Regions from separate parts of the Microbacterium galbum genome, predicted to be linked through region 1. Evidence: predicted binding sites of a transcription regulator. Region 1 holds the regulator's gene; each other region holds the start of a gene.
The links. Region 1 encodes LexA, which represses DNA repair genes until DNA is damaged. Its sites were predicted from a motif close to TCGAACANNTGTTCGA; they were not measured.
Positions count from the first base shown of each region.

Region 2: the regulator LexA is predicted to act here: its motif matches at 2,861-2,876, upstream of RWH45_RS05145 (Rv2578c family radical SAM protein).
Region 3: the regulator LexA is predicted to act here: its motif matches at 4,555-4,570, upstream of imuA' (DnaE2-dependent mutagenesis accessory factor ImuA').

Region 1 is NZ_JAWDIS010000001.1:195,654-203,424, forward strand. Features, by position in the region: gene RWH45_RS01010 (SseB family protein) at 1-492, opposite strand, end outside; gene priA (bifunctional 1-(5-phosphoribosyl)-5-((5-phosphoribosylamino)methylideneamino)imidazole-4-carboxamide isomerase/phosphoribosylanthranilate isomerase PriA) at 476-1,222, opposite strand; gene hisH (imidazole glycerol phosphate synthase subunit HisH) at 1,269-1,919, opposite strand; gene hisB (imidazoleglycerol-phosphate dehydratase HisB) at 1,916-2,530, opposite strand; gene RWH45_RS01030 (histidinol-phosphate transaminase) at 2,527-3,621, opposite strand; gene RWH45_RS01035 (LysM peptidoglycan-binding domain-containing protein) at 3,705-4,055, opposite strand; gene lexA (transcriptional repressor LexA) at 4,314-5,003, shown strand; gene RWH45_RS01045 (S9 family peptidase) at 5,121-7,007, shown strand; gene hflX (GTPase HflX) at 7,116-7,771, opposite strand, start outside.
Region 2 is NZ_JAWDIS010000001.1:1,085,713-1,093,483, reverse strand. Features, by position in the region: gene RWH45_RS05150 (DEAD/DEAH box helicase) at 1-1,660, shown strand, start outside; gene RWH45_RS05145 (Rv2578c family radical SAM protein) at 1,749-2,852, opposite strand; gene RWH45_RS05140 (hypothetical protein) at 2,980-3,672, shown strand; gene RWH45_RS05135 (AAA family ATPase) at 3,719-5,692, opposite strand; gene RWH45_RS05130 (M15 family metallopeptidase) at 5,808-6,965, shown strand; gene RWH45_RS05125 (pirin family protein) at 7,054-7,771, opposite strand, start outside.
Region 3 is NZ_JAWDIS010000002.1:180,454-188,224, reverse strand. Features, by position in the region: gene RWH45_RS10025 (OpgC family protein) at 1-1,629, opposite strand, end outside; gene RWH45_RS10020 (ATP-binding protein) at 1,626-2,042, opposite strand; gene RWH45_RS10015 (STAS domain-containing protein) at 2,035-2,370, opposite strand; gene RWH45_RS10010 (glycosyltransferase family 2 protein) at 2,372-4,288, opposite strand; gene imuA' (DnaE2-dependent mutagenesis accessory factor ImuA') at 4,593-5,309, shown strand; gene RWH45_RS10000 (DNA polymerase Y family protein) at 5,309-6,853, shown strand; gene RWH45_RS09995 (error-prone DNA polymerase) at 6,920-7,771, shown strand, end outside.

The DNA.
Region 1 (7,771 bases):
GATGACGAACTCCGTCTCCGACGCCGGGTCGATGACGATGAGCTCGGTGTCCTCGGACGCTGCAGCCAGGGCCGTGCGACGCCCGTCGGCCGGCACGGGGCGGGCTGCGGCATCCCAGGTCTGCAGGGCGGTCACCGAGGTGAACACGGGGAGCACCTTGCGACCGTCGGGGGCGGCGACCGTCACGATCGACAACTCCTGCGTCTTGTCGACCTCGAGGCCGTGAACACCGATACCGTGGTCGCCCTTCTCGGCGACCAGCGGGATCAGCAGTCGCGCGTCGCGATAGGCGTCGACGACGGCGCGCGCGTCGCCGTCGCCCGCGCGGAACGCGACGAGAGCAGCGAGCAGCGCCGGGTCGGCCGAGCCGTCGTCACCGGAGTGCGGGTTCGACTCGAAACGACGCCCCTCCCAGGGAACGCCCGCGGAATCGGCGCGGTGCCCGTGGTCGTGGGGACCGCCGGCGCGAGGACCGTCAGTGTCCGGCGACATCCAGCGCCTCAGCGAGGGTGAACTGTCCCGCGTAGAGGGCCTTGCCCACGATGGCGCCCTCGACCCCCAGCGGCACGAGCTCGCGGAGCGCCGCGATGTCGTCGAGGCTCGACACGCCGCCGGAGGCGACGATGGGCTTGGGGGTGCGCTGGGTCATCTCGCGCAGAAGCTCGATGTTGGGACCGCGCAGCGTGCCGTCCTTCGTCACGTCGGTCACGACGTAGCGGCTGCAGCCCGCGTCTTCCAGGCGCTGCAGGACGGTCCACAGGTCACCGCCGTCGCGGGTCCAACCGCGCGCCGCGAGGGTCGTGCCGCGCACGTCGAGCCCGACGGCGATCGCCTCGCCGTAGCGGTTGATGACGTCGGCGGCCCACTCGGGGTTCTCGAGCGCGGCCGTGCCGAGGTTGATGCGGGTCGCACCGCTTTCGAGGGCGGCTTCGAGGGAGCGGTCGTCGCGGATGCCGCCCGACAGCTCGACCTGCACGCCCTTGACCTGCTTGATGACCTTGCGCATGACATTCGCGTTGCCGCCGCGTCCGAAGGCGGCATCGAGGTCCACGAGGTGGATCCACTGCGCGCCCTGACGCGCGAAGTCGGCCGCGGCGTCGACGGGGTCGCCGTAGCTGGTCTCGGTGCCCGCCTCCCCCTGGGTCAGACGGACGGCCTTCCCATCGGCCACGTCGACCGCGGGAAGAAGGACAAGCTCGGGCGTGGACGCGAAATCGTTCATGGCTCCTCGTGCCGGTAGGCGCCTCTCGCCAGCCCCGGGCACGAGGTCACACAGTAGTCGTGCGCAGCCCGTCGATCCAATTGGCGAGAAGACGGATGCCGGCATCTCCCGACTTCTCGGGGTGGAACTGCGTCGCGGCCAGCGGACCGTTCTCGACCGCGGCGATGAAGGGGGCACCGTACGTGCACCACGTCACGGCGGGCTGCGGGAACGGCGGCGTGACCTCGAGCGACCACTCCTGCGCCGCGTACGAGTGGACGAAGTAGAAGCGCTCCCGTTCGATGCCCTCGAAAAGACGCGATCCCTCCCCCGCGGCGACCGTGTTCCAACCCATGTGCGGCAGCACGGGGGCGGCGAGCTCGTCGACGGTGCCCGGCCACTCACCGAGTCCGGGCGTGTCTGTGCCGCGCTCGATGCCGCGCTCGAACATCACCTGCATGCCGACGCAGATGCCGAGCACCGGACGACCGCCCGCGAGCCGGCGATCGATGATCTCGCCCCCACGACTGGCGTTCAGGGCGCCCATGACGGCGCTGAACGCGCCGACGCCGGGGACGAGGAGGCCGTCGGCGTCCATCAGCAACGAGCGGTCGGATGTCAGCCGCGCGTCGGCTCCGGCTTCGACGAGCGCCTTGACCGCGGAGTGGACGTTGCCCGAGCCGTAATCGAGGACGGCGACGACCGGCTTGGCCGTCACAGCGCGCCCTTCGTGCTCGGGATGCCGTCGACGAACGGGTCGAGGGCCTTGGCCTGACGGAAGGCACGCGCGAACGCCTTGTACTCCGCCTCGGCGATGTGGTGCGGATCGCGTCCCCCGACGACGCGCACGTGCACGGTGAGGCCGCCGTGGATCGAGATGGCCTCGAACGAGTGGCGCACGAGCGAGCCGGTGAAGTGCCCGCCGATCAGGTGGTGCTCGAAGCCCGCGGGCTCCCCCGTGTGCACGAGGTAGGGGCGTCCGCTGATGTCGACGACCGCCTGCGCCAGAGCTTCGTCGAGCGGAACGAGTGCGTCGCCGTACCGCGCGATGCCGGACTTGTCTCCGAGCGCCTGGCGGATCGCCTGGCCCAGGACGATGGAGGTGTCTTCGACGGTGTGGTGCGCGTCGATGTGGGTGTCGCCCGTCGCGCGCACGCGCAGGTCGGTCAGGGAGTGCTTCGCGAACGCCGTCAGCATGTGATCGAAGAACGGGACGCTCGTGGAGATGTCGCTGACGCCGCGACCGTCGAGGTCGAGCTCGAGCTCGACGCGGGACTCGCTCGTCTCGCGCGTGATCGAGGCGGTGCGGGGGGTGGCGGGGGCGGTCATGCTCGGGATCCTATCGAGGCGAGGGCGTCCAGGAACGCGGTGGTCTCGTCGGCCGTTCCGGCCGAGACGCGGAGGTGGTGGGGGATGCCGACGTCGCGGATCAGCACGCCCCGGTCGTAGAGCGCCTTCCACGTCGCGGCGGGATCGTCGACGCCCCCGAAGAGGACGAAGTTCGTCCAGGACTCGTGCGCCGTGTACCCCAGCGCCGACACGGTCGCCGAGATGCGGTCGCGCTGCGCGACGATCTCGTCGACCATCGAAAGCATGGTGTCGGCGTGCCCGAGAGCGGCCGTCGCGGCGGCCTGCGTCAGCGCGCTGAGGTGGTACGGCAGCCGTACCAGGCGGAGCGCGTCGACGAACGCCGGGTCGGCGGCGAGGTAGCCGACGCGGGCTCCCGCAAAGGCGAACGCCTTGCTCATGGTGCGCGAGACGACCAGCCGCGGGCGCCCGGGCAGCAGCGAGATGGCCGACGGCTCATCGCGCGGGGCGAACTCCTCGTAGGCCTCGTCGACGATGACGACCCCCTCGAAGGCGTCGTACACGGCCTCGATGACGTCGAGGCGCAGGGGGGTGCCCGTGGGGTTGTTGGGGGCGCAGAGGAAGACGATGTCGGGACGCTGCTCGCGCACCTGCGTCGCCGCGGACTCGGCGGAGAGGGTGAAGTCGTGCGCGCGCTCCCCGGCGATCCACCGGGCGCCCGTGGCGCGGGTGAGGATCGGGTACATCGAGTAGGTGGGGGCGAATCCCATCGCCGTGCGGCCAGGACCGCCGAACGCCTGGAGGATGTGTTGGAGGACCTCGTTCGAGCCGTTGGCCGCCCAGATCTGATCGGGGTTCAGTCCGTGCCCGAGGTACTGCGCGAAGGCCTCACGGAGAGTGGTGAATTCGCGGTCGGGATACCGGTTGACATCGCGGAGGGCGCGAGCCACGGCATCCAGGATGTCGTCGGCGACTTCGGACGGAACGGGGTGCGTGTTCTCGTTCACGTTCAGCGCCACGGGCAGCGCGGCCTGCGGTGCCCCATAGGGCGTCATGCCCCGGAGATCGTCGCGAAGCGGGAGGTCGTCGAGGCGTACGTTCACCTCACCCATCGTAGGCGGCGGTGACACCGACGGATCACGCTCGCGGGTCGGGCGGATCGCCCCTGCCGTCGGCGTCGATCCCGTGCGGACGGTCAGTTCGCGGGAGCGTATTCGGCGGGGATGGCGATGCGCTGACCCGCCGTGACGGAACCGCCGGACAGGGCGTTGAGACGCGAGATCTCGGCGACCACATCGCGCGGGTCGGCCGCGGGCGCGAGCTCCTCGGCGATCGACCACAACGTCTCGCCGCTCATGACGGTGATCTCGGTGAACGACCCGACGGGCGCCCCGGCCTCGTTCGAGGCGAGCGCGGCTCCCCCGCCGACGACGGCGAAACCCAGGGCGATGGCGAGGGGAAGGGCGACCAGGAACGCGACGACACGGCGTCCGCGCGCGGTGATGCGCAGGCGGGTGGTCGGGGCGGTGATGGCGATGCTGCTCATGATGTGCTCCTCGGTGGGGAGAGATTCGCACCCCGCCCTCGGCCGGGAGGGCGGCGGTGCGAATCTGTATTCCGAATCTATCTTCGATACTTTCGATGTGTCAAGACCGCGGATATCGCAGACGGATCGAACGCGACACGCGCGCCGTTCCCTGCCCTCCGGCTCGTTCACCGGATACGGTTTCGACACGGAGACCTCATCACCAACCTCCGACATTCGAATTTCCGCCGCATCGACAGCGGCGCGAGGGGAGCACAGATGACCGACGCGACGACCGCCGCCGGCCGCGAACGTCCGCAGACTCGGCGACGCAAGAACCTGAGCGACAAGCAGCTCGCCATCCTCGAGGTCATCCAGCGATCGATCGCCCGGCACGGCTACCCGCCGAGCATGCGCGAGATCGGCGACGCGGTCGGCCTGAAGTCGCTGTCGAGCGTGACCCACCAGCTCAACCAGCTGGAACTGAGCGGCTACCTGCGGCGCGACCCGGGCAAGACGCGCGCCATGGAGGTCCTCATCGACCTCCCCGGTGCCTCCGCCGAGAACCCGGCCGACACGGCTCCCGCGCTGGGCGACGCCGCCCTCGTGCCCCTCGTCGGCCGCATCGCCGCCGGCGTGCCCATCACCGCCGACCAGCAGGTGGAGGAGATCTTCCCCCTCCCCCGCCAACTGGTGGGCAAGGGCGAGCTCTTCATGCTCAAGGTGTCGGGCGACTCGATGATCGACGCCGCCATCTGCGACGGCGACTGGGTCGTCGTGCGATCGCAGGCGACGGCCGAGAACGGCGAGATCGTCGCCGCGATGCTCGACGGCGAGGCGACCGTGAAGACGTTCCGCCGCCGCGACGGCCACACCTGGCTGCTCCCCCGCAACAGCGCGTTCGAGCCGATCCTGGGCGACGAGGCCGTCGTGCTCGGCCGCGTCGTCGCCGTCCTGCGCGCCGTCTGACCTTCCCCGCCCCGGGGCCGGATGCGCGCTCGGGCGTGGCATCCGCCCCTCTCGGCTCGCTCGTCGCGAGTACCGGGGATCTCCGTCGATGTCGGATGCCCTGCCTAGGCTGGAGTCATGGCTGACACCCTCCCCTACGGTTCCTGGCCCTCCCCGATCACGCCCGCGTCCGTCGCCCAGGCCTCGCCGCGCGTCGACGGCGCACGACTGGTGGGAGACGAGGTGTGGTGGGGCGAGTCCGTCCCCCACGAGGCCGGTCGCGTCGCCGTGAAGCGTCGCCGCGGCGACGGCTCCGTCGAGACGGTGCTTCCCGCACCCGCCGACGCGCGCTCCGCGGTGCACGAGTACGGTGGCGGCGCCTGGACGGCGTCCGACGACGGGGAGCTGTACTACGTCGAGAAGGCCGACCAGCGGGTCTACGCGCTCCGCCCGGGCGAGACCTCGCGCCCGCTGACCCCCGCCGACGACGCCGTGCGACACGGCGGACTGCGCTGGGAGCACGGGGTCCTCCTCGCCGTGCGCGAGACCCACGGGTCGTCGCGGGTCCCGGCCCGGGCCATCGTCCGCATCCCCCTCGACGGGCCGGCGGAGGTCCTCGCCGAGGGCAGTGACTTCCTGGCCCAGCCGGCCCTCTCGCCCGACGGTCGCCGCCTGGCCTGGGTGGCCTGGGATCACCCCGACATGCCGTGGGATGCCACCGTCCTCCGCGTCGCCGACCTCGAGACGGGCGAGGTCCACGACGTCGCGGGCGGTGCGCACCGCGCGCCCGTGCAACCCGTGTGGATCGCGGACGACGAGCTCCTCTACGCGGACGATCCCGAAGGCCGATGGAACCTCTTCCGTCGCCCCCTCGACGGCGATGCGCAGCCGCTCGCCCCGGCGGACGCCGACACCGGCGGGGGCCTGTGGGTACTCGGAACCCGGTGGTTCGGAGCGGCCGACGACGGGCGCGTCGTCGCCGTCCGGACGAACGGGGCCGATGAGGTCGTCGAGATCGCACCGAGCGGCGTCCGTCCCCTCGACGTCCCCGTCGTCGCCGGCGCCGCGATCGACGACGCCCGCGGGTCGCAGGTGCTCGTCTCGGGTTCGGACGCCGGCGGGCGATCGGGCCTCTGGATCGTCGACCTCGATTCCGGCGCTGTCGACCTCGTGACGGGAGGCGCCGGCCCGTGGGGAGACGAATGGATGCCGACGGCCCGCGCGCTGTCGACGGACGGACCGCACGGTCCGGTGCACGCTTTCGCCTACGCCCCCACCAACCCCGACGTCGCCCCCGTGACAGGCGAGCGCCCGCCGTACGTCGTGCTCGTCCACGGCGGACCCACCTCGCACGTCGGCCCCGCTCCGTCGGCGAAGACGGCGTTCTTCACGAGCCGGGGTATCGGCGTCCTCGACGTCAACTACGGCGGTTCCACCGGCTACGGGCGCGCCTATCGGGACCGCCTGAAGGGACAGTGGGGCGTGGTCGACGTCGATGACGTCGCCGCCGCGGCATCCGCCCTCGCGGAAGCGGGACTCGCCGACCCCGAGCGCCTCGCCATCGCGGGAGGCTCGGCCGGGGGCTGGACGGTGCTCGCCGCCGTCACGCGCACCGACGTGTTCGCAGCCGGCATCTCCCGCTACGGGGTGGGCGACGCACGCGCCCTCGCGGAAGACACCCACGACTTCGAGGCGCGCTACCTCGACGGGCTCATCGGGCCTCTGCCCGATGCCGAGGCCGTGTACGTCGAGCGCTCACCCCTGAGCCGCCCGGAGCTCTTCCGTGTGCCGCTGCTGATCCTGCAGGGATCGGAAGACCGGGTGGTACCCCCGTCGCAGGCGGAGGCCATCCGCGACGCCCTGACGGCGCACGGCGTCCCGCACGCGTACGTCCTGTACGAGGGCGAGGGGCACGGGTTCCGCCGGTCGGAGACGGTGATCGACTCCCTCGAGCGCGAACTCGGCTTCCTCGGCGCGGTGTTCGGCTTCGAGACCCCGGGTATCCCCGCGCTCGAGCTCGACTGAGCCGACGCCTTCCGGGCGACTCACCCGCGGCGCCGACGCGCCGAAGAGCGCCCCCACGGCGATGGGCCCCCGCGCGTACGCGCAGGGGCCCATCGTGCCGCGCGGGCCTCAGCCCTCGAACGCCGCCAGCTCGGCGGCGAGCCGGGCGCCGACGTGAGCGTGCAGATAGGTGCCGTTCTCGCGGTGCTCCTGCGCCACGATGAGGCCGCTCTCGTGCACCGCCGACACGAGGTCGCCGCGGTCGTACGGAACGACCGCCTGCACCTCGACCGCCGGCAACGGCAGCGCCTCTTCGATCGCGGCACGCAGTTCGGCGATGCCCTCACCGGTGCGCGACGACACGAATTTCGCGTTCGGAGCGAGACCCCGCAGCACGAGCCGGTCGTCTTCGCTCACGAGATCGGACTTGTTGAAGACGACGATCTCCTGCCCGAAGTTCGCGTCGACATCGCCCATCACGTCGCGCACCGTCATGAGCTGGGCGGCCGGGTCGGGATGCGACGCGTCGACCACGTGCAGGATGACGTCCGCGTCGCCGACCTCTTCGAGCGTGGAGCGGAAGGCTTCGACCAGCTGATGCGGGAGGTTGCGCACGAAGCCCACGGTGTCGGTCAGCGTGTACACGCGCCCGTCGGTGGTCTCGGAGCGGCGGACCGTGGCATCCAGGGTCGCGAAGAGGGCGTTCTCTACGAGCACTCCGGCGCTCGTGAGGCGGTTGAGCAGGCTCGACTTGCCCGCGTTGGTGTACCCGGCGATCGCCACCG
Region 2 (7,771 bases), 890 kb from region 1:
CCCGGCCCGTTCCTTCGACCGGAACGAGCGTCCCGCGCGTTCGTTCGACCGTGACGACCGTCCGGCGCGGTCCTTCGATCGCAACGACCGTCCCGCGCGTTCGTTCGACCGGAACGACCGTCCCGCGCGGTCCTTCGACCGGAACGACCGTCCGGCGCGTTCGTTCGACCGCAACGATCGCCCGGCGCGTTCGTTCGATCGGGACGACCGTCCCCGTCGTGACGCCGGTGAGCGTCCAGCGCGTTCCTTCGACCGCAACGATCGTCCCGCGCGGTCGTTCGACCGTGACGAGCGCCCCCGTCGCGACTTCGGCGACCGCCCCGCCCGTTCGTTCGACGAGCGTCCGCGTCGCGCCGACGGCCCGAGCCGCTCGGATTGGAACGCCAGCCCGAAGCGCTCGGCCGAGCACGAGCAGCGCGTCGACGTCGTGCACGAGCGACTGCAGGCCGAAGCGGTGGATGCCGCGACCGTGACCGGCGCCGGCTTCGCCGAGCTGGGTCTCGGCGACAACATCGTCCGCGCTCTCGCGGGCCTCGGTGCCGACAAGCCGTTCCCGATCCAGGCCGCGACCGTGGCGCCGATCCTCGAGGGACGCGACGTTCTGGCCCGTGGCCGCACCGGCTCGGGCAAGACCATCGCCTTCGGCGCGCCGCTCGTCGAGAGCATCCTGCGCGCCCAGGCCGGTCAGCGTCGTGAGTTCGGTCGCGCGCCGAAGGCGCTCATCCTCGCGCCGACCCGCGAGCTCGCCCTGCAGATCGACCGCACGGTGCAGGTCATCGCCCGCAGCGTGGGGCTCTTCACCACGCAGATCTACGGCGGCGTCCCTCAGGCGCGTCAGGTCGGTGCGCTGAAGAAGGGCGTCGACATCATCATCGGCACCCCGGGTCGCATCGAAGACCTGCTCAACCAGGGCAAGCTCGATCTCTCGCAGGTGCAGGTCGCCGTGCTCGACGAGGCCGATCACATGTGCGAGCTCGGCTTCCTCGAGCCCGTGCAGCGCATTCTGCGCGCCACCGCGAAGGGCAGCCAGAAGCTGCTGTTCTCGGCCACGCTCGACCGCGAGGTCGCGGCCCTGGTCGACGAGTTCCTCGTCGAGCCGGCCGTCTACGAGGTCGCCGGTGAAGACCAGGACTCGAGCACGATCGAGCACCGCGTGCTCGTGATCGAGCACCGCGACAAGGCGCAGATCCTCGACTCGCTCGTCGATCGCGAGGGCAAGACGCTCGTGTTCGCCCGCACCCGGGCCTACGCCGAGATGCTCGCCGAGCAGTTCGACGACGCCGGTATCGCCGCCGTCGCGCTGCACGGCGACCTGAACCAGCAGAAGCGCACGCGCAACCTCGAGAAGCTCACCTCGGGTCGCGTCAACGTGCTCGTGGCCACCGACGTCGCCGCTCGCGGCATCCACGTCGACGACATCGATCTGGTCATCCAGGCCGACGCCCCCGACGAGTACAAGACGTACCTGCACCGTTCGGGCCGCACCGGCCGCGCCGGTCGCAGCGGCACGGTGGTGACGCTCATCACGCGTCAGCGTCAGCGCCGGATGACCGAGCTGCTCGACCGTGCGGAGATCGAGGCGCCGTTCGAGCCGACGCAGCTGGGCGACGACGTGCTCGAGGAGATCTCGGGTCGTCAGCTCTCCGACGTCACGTCGTAATCCGTCACACCGGTAAGCCCCCGTTCGCGTTCGCGCGGCGGGGGCTTTCCCGTTGCCGTCGGTGGCCGCGACGTCCCGGCCTTCGCCGTCAGAACAGCCTCGGCTCGCTCGCCGGCGCGACCTGGGGGCGAGGGGATGCCGGGCCCCGGGTCGTGCGAACCGGCCCCAGGCTGCTGGTGGCCGGGGTGCGGGCCGCGAGTCCCGGTTGTGGGCGACCACGTGGGTGGTCGTCTTCGTCCCACCCGTCGAGTCGGTGCAGGCGCAACAGTGGGCGGAGGCGCTTGCCGAGCCACGTGCGGTACGCCTTGGGTGCGGTGACCGAGACGCCGGGATAGAGGCCGCGGTAGGACGACACGAGGTGCGGGTGCTCGCGTTCGAGCCACGCGAAGAACCACTGCTTGGCGCCCGGGCGCAGGTGCAGCGCGCCGTAGACCACCCTCGCGGCGCCGGCCGCACGCAGGCGGGCGAGGGCGTCGTCGAGCGCCGGGATCGAGTCGGTGAGGTGGGGGAGGATCGGCATGAGGAACACCGTCACGCGGAATCCCGCCGCCGTCGCGGTGCGCACCGTCTCGAGGCGCGCCTCGGCGCTGGGGGTCCCCGGCTCGATCGAGTGCTGAAGAGCGTCGTCGAAGACGGCGATCGACATCGCGAGCGAGACCTTCACCTGCTGGGCGGCGTCCGCCAGCAGCGGCAGATCGCGCCGCAGAAGCGTGCCCTTCGTGAGGATCGAGAAGGGTGTTCCGGTGTCGGTGAGGGCACCGACGATGTCGGGCATCAGGCGGTAACGCCCCTCGGCCCGCTGATAGGGGTCGGTGTTCGTGCCGAGCATGACCGGTTCGCGCGCCCAGGATCCGCGCTGCAACTCGGTCCGCAGAACGTCGGGGACGTTGACCTTCACCACGATCTGCGAGTCGAAATCGGCGCCGGAGTCGAGGTCGAGATACTCGTGCGTCTTGCGGGCGAAGCAGTACGAGCACGCATGGCTGCAGCCGCGGTACGGATTCACCGTCCAGTCGAACGGCATGGCCGACGCGCCGGGCACGCGGTTCAGGGCGGTCTTGCACAGCACCTCGTGGAACGTCATCCCCGCGAACTCGGGGGTCGTGACCGACCGGACGAGACCGTCGATGCGCTCCATGCCGGGCAGCGCCGCCGTGTCGTCGACGCCCAACTGCTGACCCTGCCACCTCATGCGAACAGTCGAACACATGTTCTACCCAGAAGCAAGGCCGACCTCTCCACATGCGTCCGCATGCACGAACCGCGAACCGCTACTGTGGCTGCGAAGCCCGCCCCGCGCGGGTGGACAGGGGGCGGACATGGATGCGGACCGGCACGTGTGGGGGCACACGCTCGTGAACGGGTCCGCGCGCCGGGTGGAGTCGCTGCATCCCTCCTTCGTGGTGCGGCATCCCACCCTGTCGGGATGGATCTGGCTCGGCGTCGCGGTGGTGCTGCTCGTGGTCTGCGAGATCTGGGTGGAAGACGAGACCGCCGGCGTCGTCCTCTCGCTGCTCGGCGCCCTGCCGTCGCTCGGCGCAACGCTGCTGGTGCTCGCGCAGACGCCGCGCACGCATCTCGCGTACGAGGAGTCCATCCTCGGTCACTTCTTCGCGCGGTTCTTCGCGGTCCTCGGCGCGCTGATCCTGTGGGTCGGCTCCGTCGTCCTCGGCGCGGCGGTCGCGGTGCAGCTGGCCGAGGACACCGGGGCCGATCCCGAGAAAGCGTGGGTCGAGGCCTTCGAGATCTTCGGTGCGGTCGTGCCGTTCATCGTCGCGATGCTCTGGGCCGTGCTCGTCTTCCGCTGCGTCGGTTACATCGCGCGCCTGCGCGGGTGGGCGGGCGTACCCGAGCGCCATCGGATCCCCGACGAGTTCCTCACCGAGCTGCCGCACACCCGGCGCGTCGTCATCGGGCTCGCGCACCCCTCGCTCCTGTTGGTCGCGGGAGTGCTGAGCATCGTGGTCGCCCTCTTCGCGGCGGCCGAGGTCGCATCCAGCGGCATCGCCTGACGCGCGGCGCGCCAGTGTCGCGGCGGGACGAGCGGTCGCAACCACCTCAGTCGGGCAGACGGGCCGCGATGAACCGCAGGGCCTCTGCGCCCGCCGTGAAGGACTCCTCTTGTTCGCGTCGTACATGGTCGGGCAGGTCGGGCTCCGCCAGGATCCCGCGCGTCACGCGCTGCCCGCCCGCGAGGATCTCCACCAAGAACTCCTCGTCCCCATCCGCCAGCGACACCGGCAATTCCGCGTCGTCGAGCGGCCACCCGCTGGGAGCGAGGGGGCCGGGATGCCGCGCGGCCGCCGCGCTGCCGGCAGCTTGAAGCCGTTCCGTGCGGGCCGCGATGACCGGGTCGCCGCCGACGCGTTCGACGGAGCCGGTGTTGCCGAGCTCGGCGTAGACGGTGTGCCAGACGGGCATCGGGAAGCTCAGCTCGTGGGTCGGCTCCGAGGTGTCGACGAGCGGGTCTTCGACCTCCTGGTCGAACGCGATCGAACCGACCGTGTCGTCGCCGACGGTGTCGAGGGCGACCCAGTGGCCGTCGGTCTCGTCGTGGTAGCCGATCTCCCCCGAGGGCGACACCTGCATCGAGGGGCCGCCGGGGCGCGGAACGAAGGGGGTCTCGGTGGCGATGTACGCAGAGGGGGACGGTGGAGGGGTTTCGGGCCGTGCCCCCAGGAGCACGCGCGTCAGAGCGGCTCCCGAGTCGAGGAGCTCGTCGAGGGCCGCCGTCAGATCGTCATCGGTCGGTGCCTCCTCGCCCCGGACGGCGGCGCGGAGCACGGTGCCGCGCAGCAGCTCCTTTGCGAACGAGCCCGTCGTGCCCTGCGCGCGGTCGGCTGCGGCCTCGATCGCCTCCGCCGACAGCGGCAGACCCTGGGCGTAGCGACGGAACAGTCGGCGTCGGTCGGCGTCGTCGGGGAGCGGGATCTCGACGCCGAGGTCGACGCGACCCGGTCGGGCGGCGAGAGCCTCCTCGAGGATCTGCACGTGATTGGTGGTCATGACGAAGGCGATGTCGGCATCCGGTTCCAACCCGTCCAGGGCGTCGAGCACGTCGAAGAGCACGGGCTCGGGCGAGAAGCCGCGATCGGCCGCCACCAGGTCGATGTCTTCGAGCACGACGAGGGCGGGGGCGAAGGTGCGCGCGATCTCGGCCGCCGCGGTGATGAAGCGGATGCTCGATCCGGTGAGCACGACGGCCGTCGTCTCCGGCGTGCGGGCGAGCAGGTGGCGCACCGTGAGCGTCTTGCCGGTGCCGGGAGGACCGTAGAGCAGGACGCCGCGCTTGAGGTGCTGTCCGGCGGAGCGCAGGGCCTCGCGGTGGTCGCCGATACCCACGACGTGATCGACAATCCGCTGCAGAACCCCCTCGCCGAGCACGATGTCGTCGGCGCCGACCTCGGGGCGGGGCAGGAAGGTGGCCCCGGCCTCGTGCCCGTACTCGGTCGGCACGAACGACAGCACGTGGCCGCGCAGCACGCTGCGCTCGATCATCAGTCGTCGGATCTCCGCGAGCGCCGCCGCCGTGGCATCCGGATCCGCGCCGATCACTTCGAGCTGGGGCTGCGACGGCATCGACCGCGGGTTCGCCGAGCGCTGCACGATCACGAGCGGGTGACCGTCGAAGGCGAGCAGCCGCACGCCGAACGAGACGACCCGCCGCTGGGCGGTGGCGCTCACGTCGCGCGACTCGTACGACACCGGTCCGGGAGCGAAGTGCGAGTAGGGGCCCGCGAACAGCTCGGATGCCGACACGTGCAACCGCTGCTCGCCCCCGGTCACGCCGATGAGGCGTCCGCCGCCGCGTTCGGTGAGCTCATCCAGGGCGATGTCGGCGTCGACGTAGCGGTGCGCCGACAGGGTCTCGGTGGTGACCGGGAGTGTGGTGACGTCCACGCCGAGATGAGCGCTCAGCTCCTCGCCGAGCGGGGTGCGCTCACCTGCCCTGTCGTCGGCGACGACGCGGTTCACGGTCTCGAAGTAGCGGCTCATGGCGCGCATGAGTGCGCGGTCGTCGTCGTCGAGCATGGTCCCCCCGGTCGGCTCACGGTGTCCCCAGACTGCCGGGCCGACGTGAGTCGGGCAACCTCCGGCCTGCCACGGGTCGACCGCAGCGGGCGTCCGGGAGACAATGGACGCAGTGATGTCCCCCGATCCCGAGCTCTCTCCCCGCCGCGCCGCGCGCGCGGAGGCCGAGCGACTCGCGACGGCGGCTGTATCGGTGGCCCCGGCGCCCATCACCCGACGCCAGTTGCGGGAAGCGGCGACCGGTGCCCTCGCGCTCCCGGCGCGGCCCGACGAACCGGCCGCGACGCCGCGGGGCGCGACGAGAGGTCGGCTCCCCGACCTCTTCGCCCCCCTGCCGCTCCGGCGCCGGCGGCGCCTCGCGCTCGTCGCCGGGGCGGCGGTCGCGGTGCTGGTGGGTGCCGTGGTGGTGGGGGCCGCGACGCTCGGGCGCAGCGCGGATGCCGAGGGCTCGGCCGCGGCGGACGCCTCCGTCGTGTCGGCTGCGGTCGCCGGTCCCCCCGCCGTCCCCGACGACGGGCTGCCGGTTCCGCAGGTCGCCGCCGTCGCCGCGACCGCCACCCCGTGCGACGACCCGGCCTTCACCACTGCCCTCTCGCAGGGCGACGACACCGCCGCGATCGCCGCTGCGGGCGGTGGGGCGGCGTTCCGCTCCGCGGTGGCATCCGGACTCGCCCCCTGCGTCTCGCTCAGCGACCCGGATCGCGAGTGGCTCGTCGTCAACAAGCAGCGCCCGCTCGATCCGCTCGACTACTACCCGGGTGACCTCGTCATGCCGTCGAACGTGCGCGCTCTGGAGCAGTCGGCCCTGCGCGCCGCTCCCGCCGAAGCCCTCAGCGCGATGGTCCGCGCGGCCTCCGACGCGGGGGTGGGCGAGATCGGCTATCTGAGCGCCTTCCGCTCCTACTCCACGCAGCAGTCCACGTACGCCGGTCGGGTCGCCGTGGGCGGCGTGGCCGAGGCCGATCGCGAGAGCGCACGCCCGGGGTTCAGCGAGCACCAGACCGGAAAGGCCGTCGACATCGTGCCGTGCAACGGCTCTTGCGCGACGCTCGACGACGTGGCGGCGTCGGCGCAGGGCGCCTGGGTGCGGGAGCATGCCTGGGAGTTCGGCTTCATCACGCGTTATGCCGAGGGACGCGAGGATGTCAGCGGCTACGAGCCCGAGGCCTGGCACCTGCGTTTCATCGGGCCGGAGCTCGCCCAGGCGTACCACGACGGCGGATACACCACCCTCGAGGAGTTCTTCGGGCTCCCGGCGGCGCCGACGTACTGAGCGTCGGGCAGGCGGCGTCCCGACGCTGCGAAGATGCACGCGGCTCCGCCGTCCCGCCCCCTGCGCACGGCCTCCGTCGAGCGGGCCGTCAGACCCGGCGTCGTCGCGCGGTGAGGCGCACCCCGGGCAGGGGCGGCGCGGGGATGCGCTCGGGTCCGTGGTCGACGACCTCGCCGAACCGGGAAGAGCGGGCCTCCCACGCCTCGCGTGCCTCGGCGATCTCGTCGTGCGAGCGGCCGACGAAGTTCCACCACATCACGATGTCGGCCTCGAAGGGCTCCCCGCCCAGCAGGAAGACCCGGGCGCCCTCGTCGCTGCGCAGCTCCAGGTGGTCGCGTCCGGTGCCGAGGTAGACCAGCCGCGTGTGATCGACGGATGCCGTCGACCCGGGCTCGATCGCGGGCGCCGGTCGTCTCGAGGCGTCGGCGTCGACGGCATCCACCCCCGTCATCGCTTCGGCGGCGCCGACCATGCCGGAGACGGCGTACTCCCACGTGGGGTCCAAGGGGATCCGCACGGTGGCACCGGCGGCCAGGCGCAGCTCCGCGCCGACGATCGGCGTGTGCACGGTCGCCGGCGACGAGACTCCGCCCAGTTCGCCCATCACGACGACCGCGTCGGATCCGTCGCCCAGGTCGAGCACGGGCAGGTCCTCGTGGCGCTCGAAGGCGGGGGCGCCGTGCCGACGCGACTCGGGCAGGGCCACCCACAGCTGCAGCGCGTCGAGAGGGATCGGTCCCTCGCCCACCGAGTACTCCGAGTGCGCGATGCCCGCGCCGCTGGTCATGAGGTTCAGGACGCCGGGC
Region 3 (7,771 bases), on a different contig from region 1:
GGCGACCGCCGCGGGGAACACCATGCCCAGCACGATGCCGCTGAGCAGCACGAACAACTCCGCCCCGGTGATCGCACCGATCGCCTTGAGTGAGGCGTAGGCGAACGGGCTCGTGACCTCGATGTGCGTCACGACCACCACCACGATGATGAAGCCGCGCACCATGTCGATGCGCAGGTCGCGGCTGGCCGAGGTGTCGTCGTAGCGCCATTTCGGCAGCGCGCGACCGATGATCCCGGATGCCAGGAACGCGACCGCGAGGACGGCTGCGCTGCCGGTGATCCAGTTCATCTCCTCGTTCGGATCCGCGCCGCCCTGACGCACCTGCACCGTGGCGGCCACCCCCTGCTCGGGCGTGACGACATCGGAGACCGGTCCCCAGCGGATGAGGCCCGTCGAGAGCAGGTCGTCACGCAGCGCGGTGGCCAGCTCGCCGTTCGCCGTCGCGCGCCAGTCGACCTCGCGTCCACCGGCCTCGGCCTCTTCGCGGACCACCTCGAGCCAGGTGATCCCGGTGATGAGGGGGTGGTCGCCGAGCTCGGCGAGCACCTGCGTCCACCAGCCGCGCTTCACCGCCAGTTCGGAGTCGCCCTCGCGACCGAAGTCGTACAGCGCGCCGGTGTCGAGCAGGAGCTGCTTGCCCTGGCCGACGGCGAAGCGGTCGTAGAACGACGAGCGCTGACCGGTCGTGTAGCCCCATCTCTCGTCCAGCCGTGCGGCGACCTCGCCGTCCTCCGGGGCGGCGTTCTCCTCGAGCGGCACGTCGCGGCCGGCGGCGGCCGCCGCCTCGCCCTTGCCGAAGTAGTACAGCGACAGTCCCACGCGGTCGACGGAGTCGGCATCCGGGAAATACGGACCGTACGGGTCGTCGGCCTCGGTGAACAGCCCGTCGCCGTCGGTGTCGATCGCGACGCGGTCGCGCGCGGTGATGGCGTCGAGGCGGCCGTCGGCGCGTTCGAAGGGGTATCCGGCGCCGTAGGAGGGGCTCCACAGCATCTCGGCGCCGGAGGTGCCGGCGTGCACGGCAGCGGCGACGTCGTCGAACGCGGCCACGTAGGCCGTGGGCTGCTGCCCCCACGACACCCACGAGCCGTTCATCTCGGGCGCGAAACGCACGAACTGCTCGGTGCCGTACTGCGAGTGGTAACGCTCGAGGCGCATGGTGAGCTCGGCCGCGTCGGCGTCGGTCAGGGTCTCGAGCTCGACCGAGGGCTCCAGGGTGAGCACCAGCGAGGCCCCCTGCCCGGCGACCTGCAGGGCGGCGTGCTGCCACTCCGAGATCGAACGCGCGTCGAGGGGGTACGACAGGCGCACGCTGTACATCGCCGGGGTCTCGCCGAGGCGGGTGCGGTAGCCGTCGGGTCCGTCGTCGCCCCAGTCGAGCTCGGGGCCGAAACGTACGCCGTCGGTCGCCGGGGCGGGCGGCGTCGCGGTCGGGGTGGCGGAGGGCGTGACGGATGCCCCGGGCGCGTCGGGGGTCGCGCGGGGATCCGGCGTCGCGGGCGCCGCGACCGTGCCGGATGCCGCCGAGGGCGCGGGTACCGCGGCCAGGGCGGGGGAGACGCCGATTAGAAGGAGTGCGGCGGTGGCCCCCACGGCCGCCGCGATCCGTCGTCCCGCGTGCCTCACTCTCGTCTCGTCTCCAACGTCCAGACGTTCCGGTCGCCGTCGCGACGGAAGTCGACGTCGTCGACCCCCGCGTTGGCGAGGGCCAGGCCGCGGCCGCTCTCCTCGTCGGCATCCGCCATGCGCACCGATGCCAGGTCGAGCAGAGGAGGGTCGCCGTCGTCGCGGAACGTCGCGACGAGCCGCTGCGCATCGGCGAAGAGGTCGAGGGTGAACCGGCGCTCGTCGGACTCGCCGCGCGAGTGCTCGACGATGTTACCGGCGATCTCGATCACCGCCGTCTCGAAGCCGAATCGCGTCATCGGCGTCACCTCGCCCACCTCGTCCCACCACCCGGCGAGCAGGTCGAAGATGGCGTCGAGGCTCGCCGGGACGACGGCGGCGTCGAGGGAGCGGCGCGCCGCGGGCTCAGTCACGGAGGGCCTCGTCGACGCTCGGACGCGGACGCAGCACCCGGTCGAGGTTGGTGAGGCCGAGCACCATCGTGACCTGCTCGCTCGGGGCCGCGAGGCGCAGGTCGCCGCCGGCCTGGCGCGCCGTCTTCAGGCAGGCGACGAGCGCGCCGAGTCCCGACGAGTCGACGAACTCGGTCTCCGAGAGGTCCACGACCACGATGTCGCCCTTCCCTCGGGTGATCTCGGCGGTGACCGTTTCGCGGAACGACTTCGCCGACACCATGGTCAGACGGCCGCGCGGCGTGACGACCGTTCCGTCGGGGCGGGAGTCGATGTCGACCTGGAGCATGTCAGTAACCCTTCGGTTGGTGATCGGAGGCGGAGTACAGCACCGCGCGGACGATGATGCTGAAGACGGCGAGGTCGTACAGGACCCACGCGATGTTGATGAGCGGAGCGATGCCCTCGGCCTGCCCCGCGGCGTAGCGCACGGCGACGACGCCGAGCGAGGCCACGAGGGCGCCCATGACCCACAGCTGCGGCTTCACGAGGTCCCAGCGGGGGCGGTTCTCGAGCGAGCGCGTCTTCGGGGTGACGGAGAACCCGAGCGAACGCCCGCGGTAGACGTTGTCGAACGCGCTCGTGACGGAGCGGATCCACACGGGGAACAGGGCGAGCGAGTACTGCGCGCCCCGCCAGGTCGGTCGGCCGTTGGCCACCACCAGGAACAGCACCTGGTTGATGACGAAGAACGGGATGAAGCGCGCGAAGAAGTCCACGCTCCATGCCTGGACGGGCATGACCCCGAACGACAGGTACAGCACGGGGGCGGCGACGTACACGATCGCGGCGAAGCCCGACAGGTAGCTCCACATCGTGCCGAAGTACATCAGCCGCTGACCCCAGCTCATGCCCTTCTGCACGAGCGGGTTCTCGCGGAACATCACCTGCATCGTGCCCTGCGCCCAGCGCAGGCGCTGGGTGAGCATGGTCGGGAGATCCTCGGGGGCGAGACCCTTCGCGAGCACCTCGTCGTGGTAGACCGACTTCCAGCCGAGGCCGTGCAGGCGCATCGAGGTCGCCATGTCCTCGGTGACCGAGATCGTGGCGAGGGGCATGATGGCCTGCGCCTCTTCTTCGCGCCCGACGTCGAAGGACTCCACCAGCATGCTGACCGACTCGACCGCGGCCAGGGGCGACAGGCTGCGCTCGCCGAGGGCTTCGAGGGCGAGGTCGTCGATCGCGGCGAGGGCGGCGGGGTCTCCCGTCACCTCTGCCAGCTCGGCGAGCTCGGCGCGCACCTCGGCGATGTCCTGATCGGCGAGCTCGCGGCGCACCGCCATGATCTGCCGCTGGAACCCGTAGGTGAGATCGGCGAGGGCGTCGCCGCGCGCGATGCCCGCCTTGAGGTCGTCGAGCGCGCGGGAGACGCGATCGAGGGATGCCACGATGCGGGCGTCGGTCGCGTGCTCGCGTCGCGCTCGGGCGAGCACGCGACGGGACGAGCGGATGCCGCGGTTGACGGCGAGGGTGACCTCGCCGACGTAGCGCGAGACGCCGAGCTGCATGAGGGCCTCGCGGCGCAGGATCGCGTTGGAGCCGCAGAAGAAGGCGGCGTTCCATCCGTCCTTGGACTGCTGGATCGGCCCGTAGAACAGGGGCGCCTGGCTGCCGAGGGGGTCGCTGGCCGGGACGTTGGTGAACCACTGCGGGGTCTGCACCAGGGCGACGCGGTCGTCCTCGAACCATCCGAGCGTGCGGTCGAGGATGTCGGGGGAGGGGATCTGATCGGCATCCAGGATGAGGAAGAACTCGCCCTCGGTCACCATCAGCGCGTTGTTGAGATTGCCGGCCTTGGCGTGACGCGGGCGATCGCGCCACGCCTCCGAACGGGTGATCACGCCGATGCCCTCGGCTTCGGCGAGGGCGCGCAGCTCGGGGCGGTCGCCGTCGTCGAGGATCCAGGTCTCGTGCGGGTAGCGGATCGCCTTGGCCGCTCGAGCGGTCTCCATGACGAGGTCGAGGGGCTCGTTGTACGTCGTCACGAGGACGTCGACCGTCACCTCGTGCTTCAGCGGGGGTGCGTCGTGGCGCTCGCGCAGCCTCCAGGCGCCGAGGCCGAAGAGGAGGGAGTCGATGAGGCTGTAGGTCTCGGCCAGCACGAGGGGGACGGCGATCCACCAGGACTCCCAGTTCACCGACGCCAGCCAGCGCCACGTGATGTAGTTGAGGCCCGTCGCGGCGGACAGGATGACGATCACGCGCACCAGAGCGAGACGTCGTGTGCGCGAGACGTCGCGACGTCGTGCATCCCGTCGCAGATCATCGCGACGGATCGTTGTTTCGACGACCAATTGGGGGGACCTTTCGTCGCTTTTCATCTTCTATGAAGACGGGCTTTCGCGTCGATCCTTGACGCGCGCGTCGTCGAGTCGAGAAGGTACGCTCCCGCGGGCGCGGGTTCGTCGTGACGGGGTCGCCGGCCGACGATGTCGGAGGTCGATCGTATCTTCGACCACAGGGATTGAGACACTAGAACACATGTTCTAACCTGTGGGAGTGAGGGCGATCGTGAGAGACCAGGTACAGGCCGTACCCGACATCACCGCGCTGCGCGATCGCCTCGAGCGCATGCAGGGGCGGCGCATGGACGCCCCCGTGCTGCCCACGCATCCGGCGTTCTCGTCGCTGCTGCCCGGCGGGGGTCTGCGCTCGGGGTCGGCATATGCGCTCGCCCGCTCGGCATCCCTTCTGCTGGCCTTGATGGCGCGTCCCTCCCAAGACGGAGCATGGTGCGGGGTCATCGGCATGCCCGAGCTCGGAGCCGAGGCGGCCGAGAAGTACGGGCTCGACCTCGACCGGCTCGTCTTCATCCCCGATCCCGGACCGCGCTGGCTCGCGGTGACAGCGACGATCACCGAGGTGCTCCCCGTGGTGGCCGTGCGTCCGCCCCTCGGCTCCCCGGCCGCGCGGGGAGGGGCCGAGACCACCCGCCTGGCCGCGCGCCTGCGCGATCGCGGATCGGTGCTGCTGGTGCAGGGCGCCTGGCCGCAGGCGGAGGCCGTGATCGACGTGGCCGACCCGCACTGGACGGGGCTCGGGCAGGGGCACGGCTACCTGGCCGGGCGCGAACTGACGGTGTCGGTCAGCAGTCGTCGCTCGCCGAACGCCCGCCGCGCCCGCATGATGCTGCCCGCGGCCGACGGCTCGATCGAACTGCTCGGCGCCCCCACCGAACGTCTCGTGCCCCGCGAGCGCGAGGCCTATCCCGTGCGGGCGGTGGGCTGATGACGGCGCCGACGCGCAGTCTCGTGCTGTGGTTCCCCGACTGGCCGATCACGGCGTTCGTGCGCGAGGCCGTGTCTCCTCCGAAGCCGGATGCCGCCGTGGCGGTGTTCGCGAACAACGTCGTCGTCGCGTGCTCGTGGGCGGCTCGCGCGCACGGCGTGCGGCGCGGGCAGAAGCGGCGCGATGCGCAGGCCCTGTGCCCGGGGCTGCAGGTGGTGCCCGCCGACGCTGTGCGCGACGCCCGAGCCTTCGCCCCCGTCGTCGCTCGCGTCGAGGAGCACGCCCCCGGCGTGCACGTGGTGCGGCCGGGGCTGTGCGCCGTGAAGGCCCGGGGCCCGGCCCGTTATTACGGCGGCGAGCTCGAGGCGGCCCGCATGCTGATCCGCCTGCTCGACGACGACGGGTTCGCCGGAGTGCGGGCGAGCGTGGCCGACGGCGTCTTCACCGCGGAGCAGGCGGCCCGCACGGCCGACGTCGACGAGCCCGTGCGCGTCGTACCGCCGGGGGAGGCGGGCGCGTTCCTCGCGCCGCTGTCGATCACGACCCTCGACGACGACGAGTTCGGCAGCCTCCTCTCGCGCCTCGGGGTGCACACCCTGGGCGAGCTGGCCGGCCTGCCGGTCGAGAGGATGCGGGAGAGGTTCGGCGAACGGGGGGTGCGTCTGCACGCCCTGGCGGGGGGTCTCGACTCCCAGCCGGTGCTGCCGCGCACGCCCCCGCCCGAGCTCCATCGCGACGTCGCCTTCGAGCCCCCGCTCGAGCTGGCCGACCAGATCGCCTTCGGCATGCGCGTGGCGGCCGAGGAGTTCATCGCGCGCCTCGGCGCGCACGACCTGGTGTGCACCGAACTGCGTGTCGTCCTCACCGGCGATCGGGGCGAGCGCAGCGAACGCGTGTGGCTGCACCCCGGCTCGTTCGACGCGGCGGGAGTGGTCGACCGCGTGCGGTGGCAGCTCGCCGAAGACGCGCAGGGCATCTTCGGCAGCGGGGTCGCGGGCGTGCACATCGAGCCCGAGGCCGTCGATGCCGCCGCGCACCACGCCCGGGGTCTGTTCGGTGCGGGGCCCGACGAACGCGTGCACCACGCCCTCTCGCGCGTGCAGGCGATGCTCGGCCATCGCGCGGTGCTCACGCCGGTGATCGGCGGCGGGCGGTGGCTCGCCGAACGGCAGGTGCTGGTGCCGTGGGGCGACCGTGCCGTCACGGCGAAGGAGCGCACGCGCCCCTGGCCGGGGAGTCTTCCCGACCCCCTGCCGGCGACCGTCTATCCCGAGCCTCGCCTGGTGGGGGTCACCGACATCGCGGGGGCGCCCGTGACCGTGGGCGAGCGAGACGCGCTGAGCGCCCCACCCGCGGTGCTCGAGACGGCGGGGCAGCGTCGACGCATCCAGGAGTGGGCGGGTCCCTGGCCGATCAGCGAGCGCGGGTGGGACCCCCTGCGCGCTCGGCGGGCGCACCGGTTCCAGGTCGTCGACGCCGACGGGGGTGCGTGGCTGCTCGTCGTCGAAGAGGGGGAATGGCGAGCGGAGGGGCGCTATGACTGACCCCCGTCCGCTCTCCTCGCGCGCGCTCGCCGCTCGGTCGTCGCCCCTTGGATCGGGAGGTGCGTGATGGGCTGGACCAATCCGCCGGTGAAGTGGTCGGAGCTCGAACGACTGCTCAGCGACGCGCGGCGCCCCACCGGTGCCCCGCCGAACGGCGACGGCGGTGACAGTCCGGCGTGGTCGCACAAGCGCGGCGCCTACGTGCCTCCGACGATCGAGCGTCCGGCCGACACCGTGCCGTACGCCGAACTGCACGCCCACTCGTCGTACTCGTTCCTCGACGGGGCGTCGTCGCCCGAGGAGCTCGTCGAAGAGGCCGAACGCCTCGGCCTGCACGCCCTCGCGCTCACCGATCACGACGGGTTCTACGGCATCGTGCGTTTCGCCGAGGCCGCCGAGGCGCGCGCGGTGAAGACGGTGTTCGGCGCGGAACTGTCGCTGGGCCTCCGCGGCCCGCAGAACGGCGAGGCCGACCCGACCGGTTCGCACCTGCTCGTGCTCGCGCGGCGCGAAGAGGGGTATCACCGCCTCGCCGCCGCGATCACCCACGCGCAGCTCGAGGGCGCCGAGAAAGGACGCCCGGTCTACGATCTCGACGACCTGGCCGAACGCGCCGGGGGTCCGCGCGATCCGCACTGGGCGGTGCTCACCGGATGCCGCAAGGGGGCGGTGCGTCAGGCCCTGGCGTTCGAGGGGCCGGCGGGTGCGGCGCGAGAGCTCGACACCCTCGTCGACCTGTTCGGGGCCGAGGCCGTCTACGTCGAGCTGATGGATCAGGGCGACCCGCTCGACTCGCGCCGCAACGACGTGCTCGCCGGGCTCGCGGCCGAACGGGGGCTCGCGACCCTGGCGACCAACAACGTGCATTACGCCGCCCCGCAGAAGCAGCTCCTCGCCGCCGCCGTCGCCGCGGTGCGG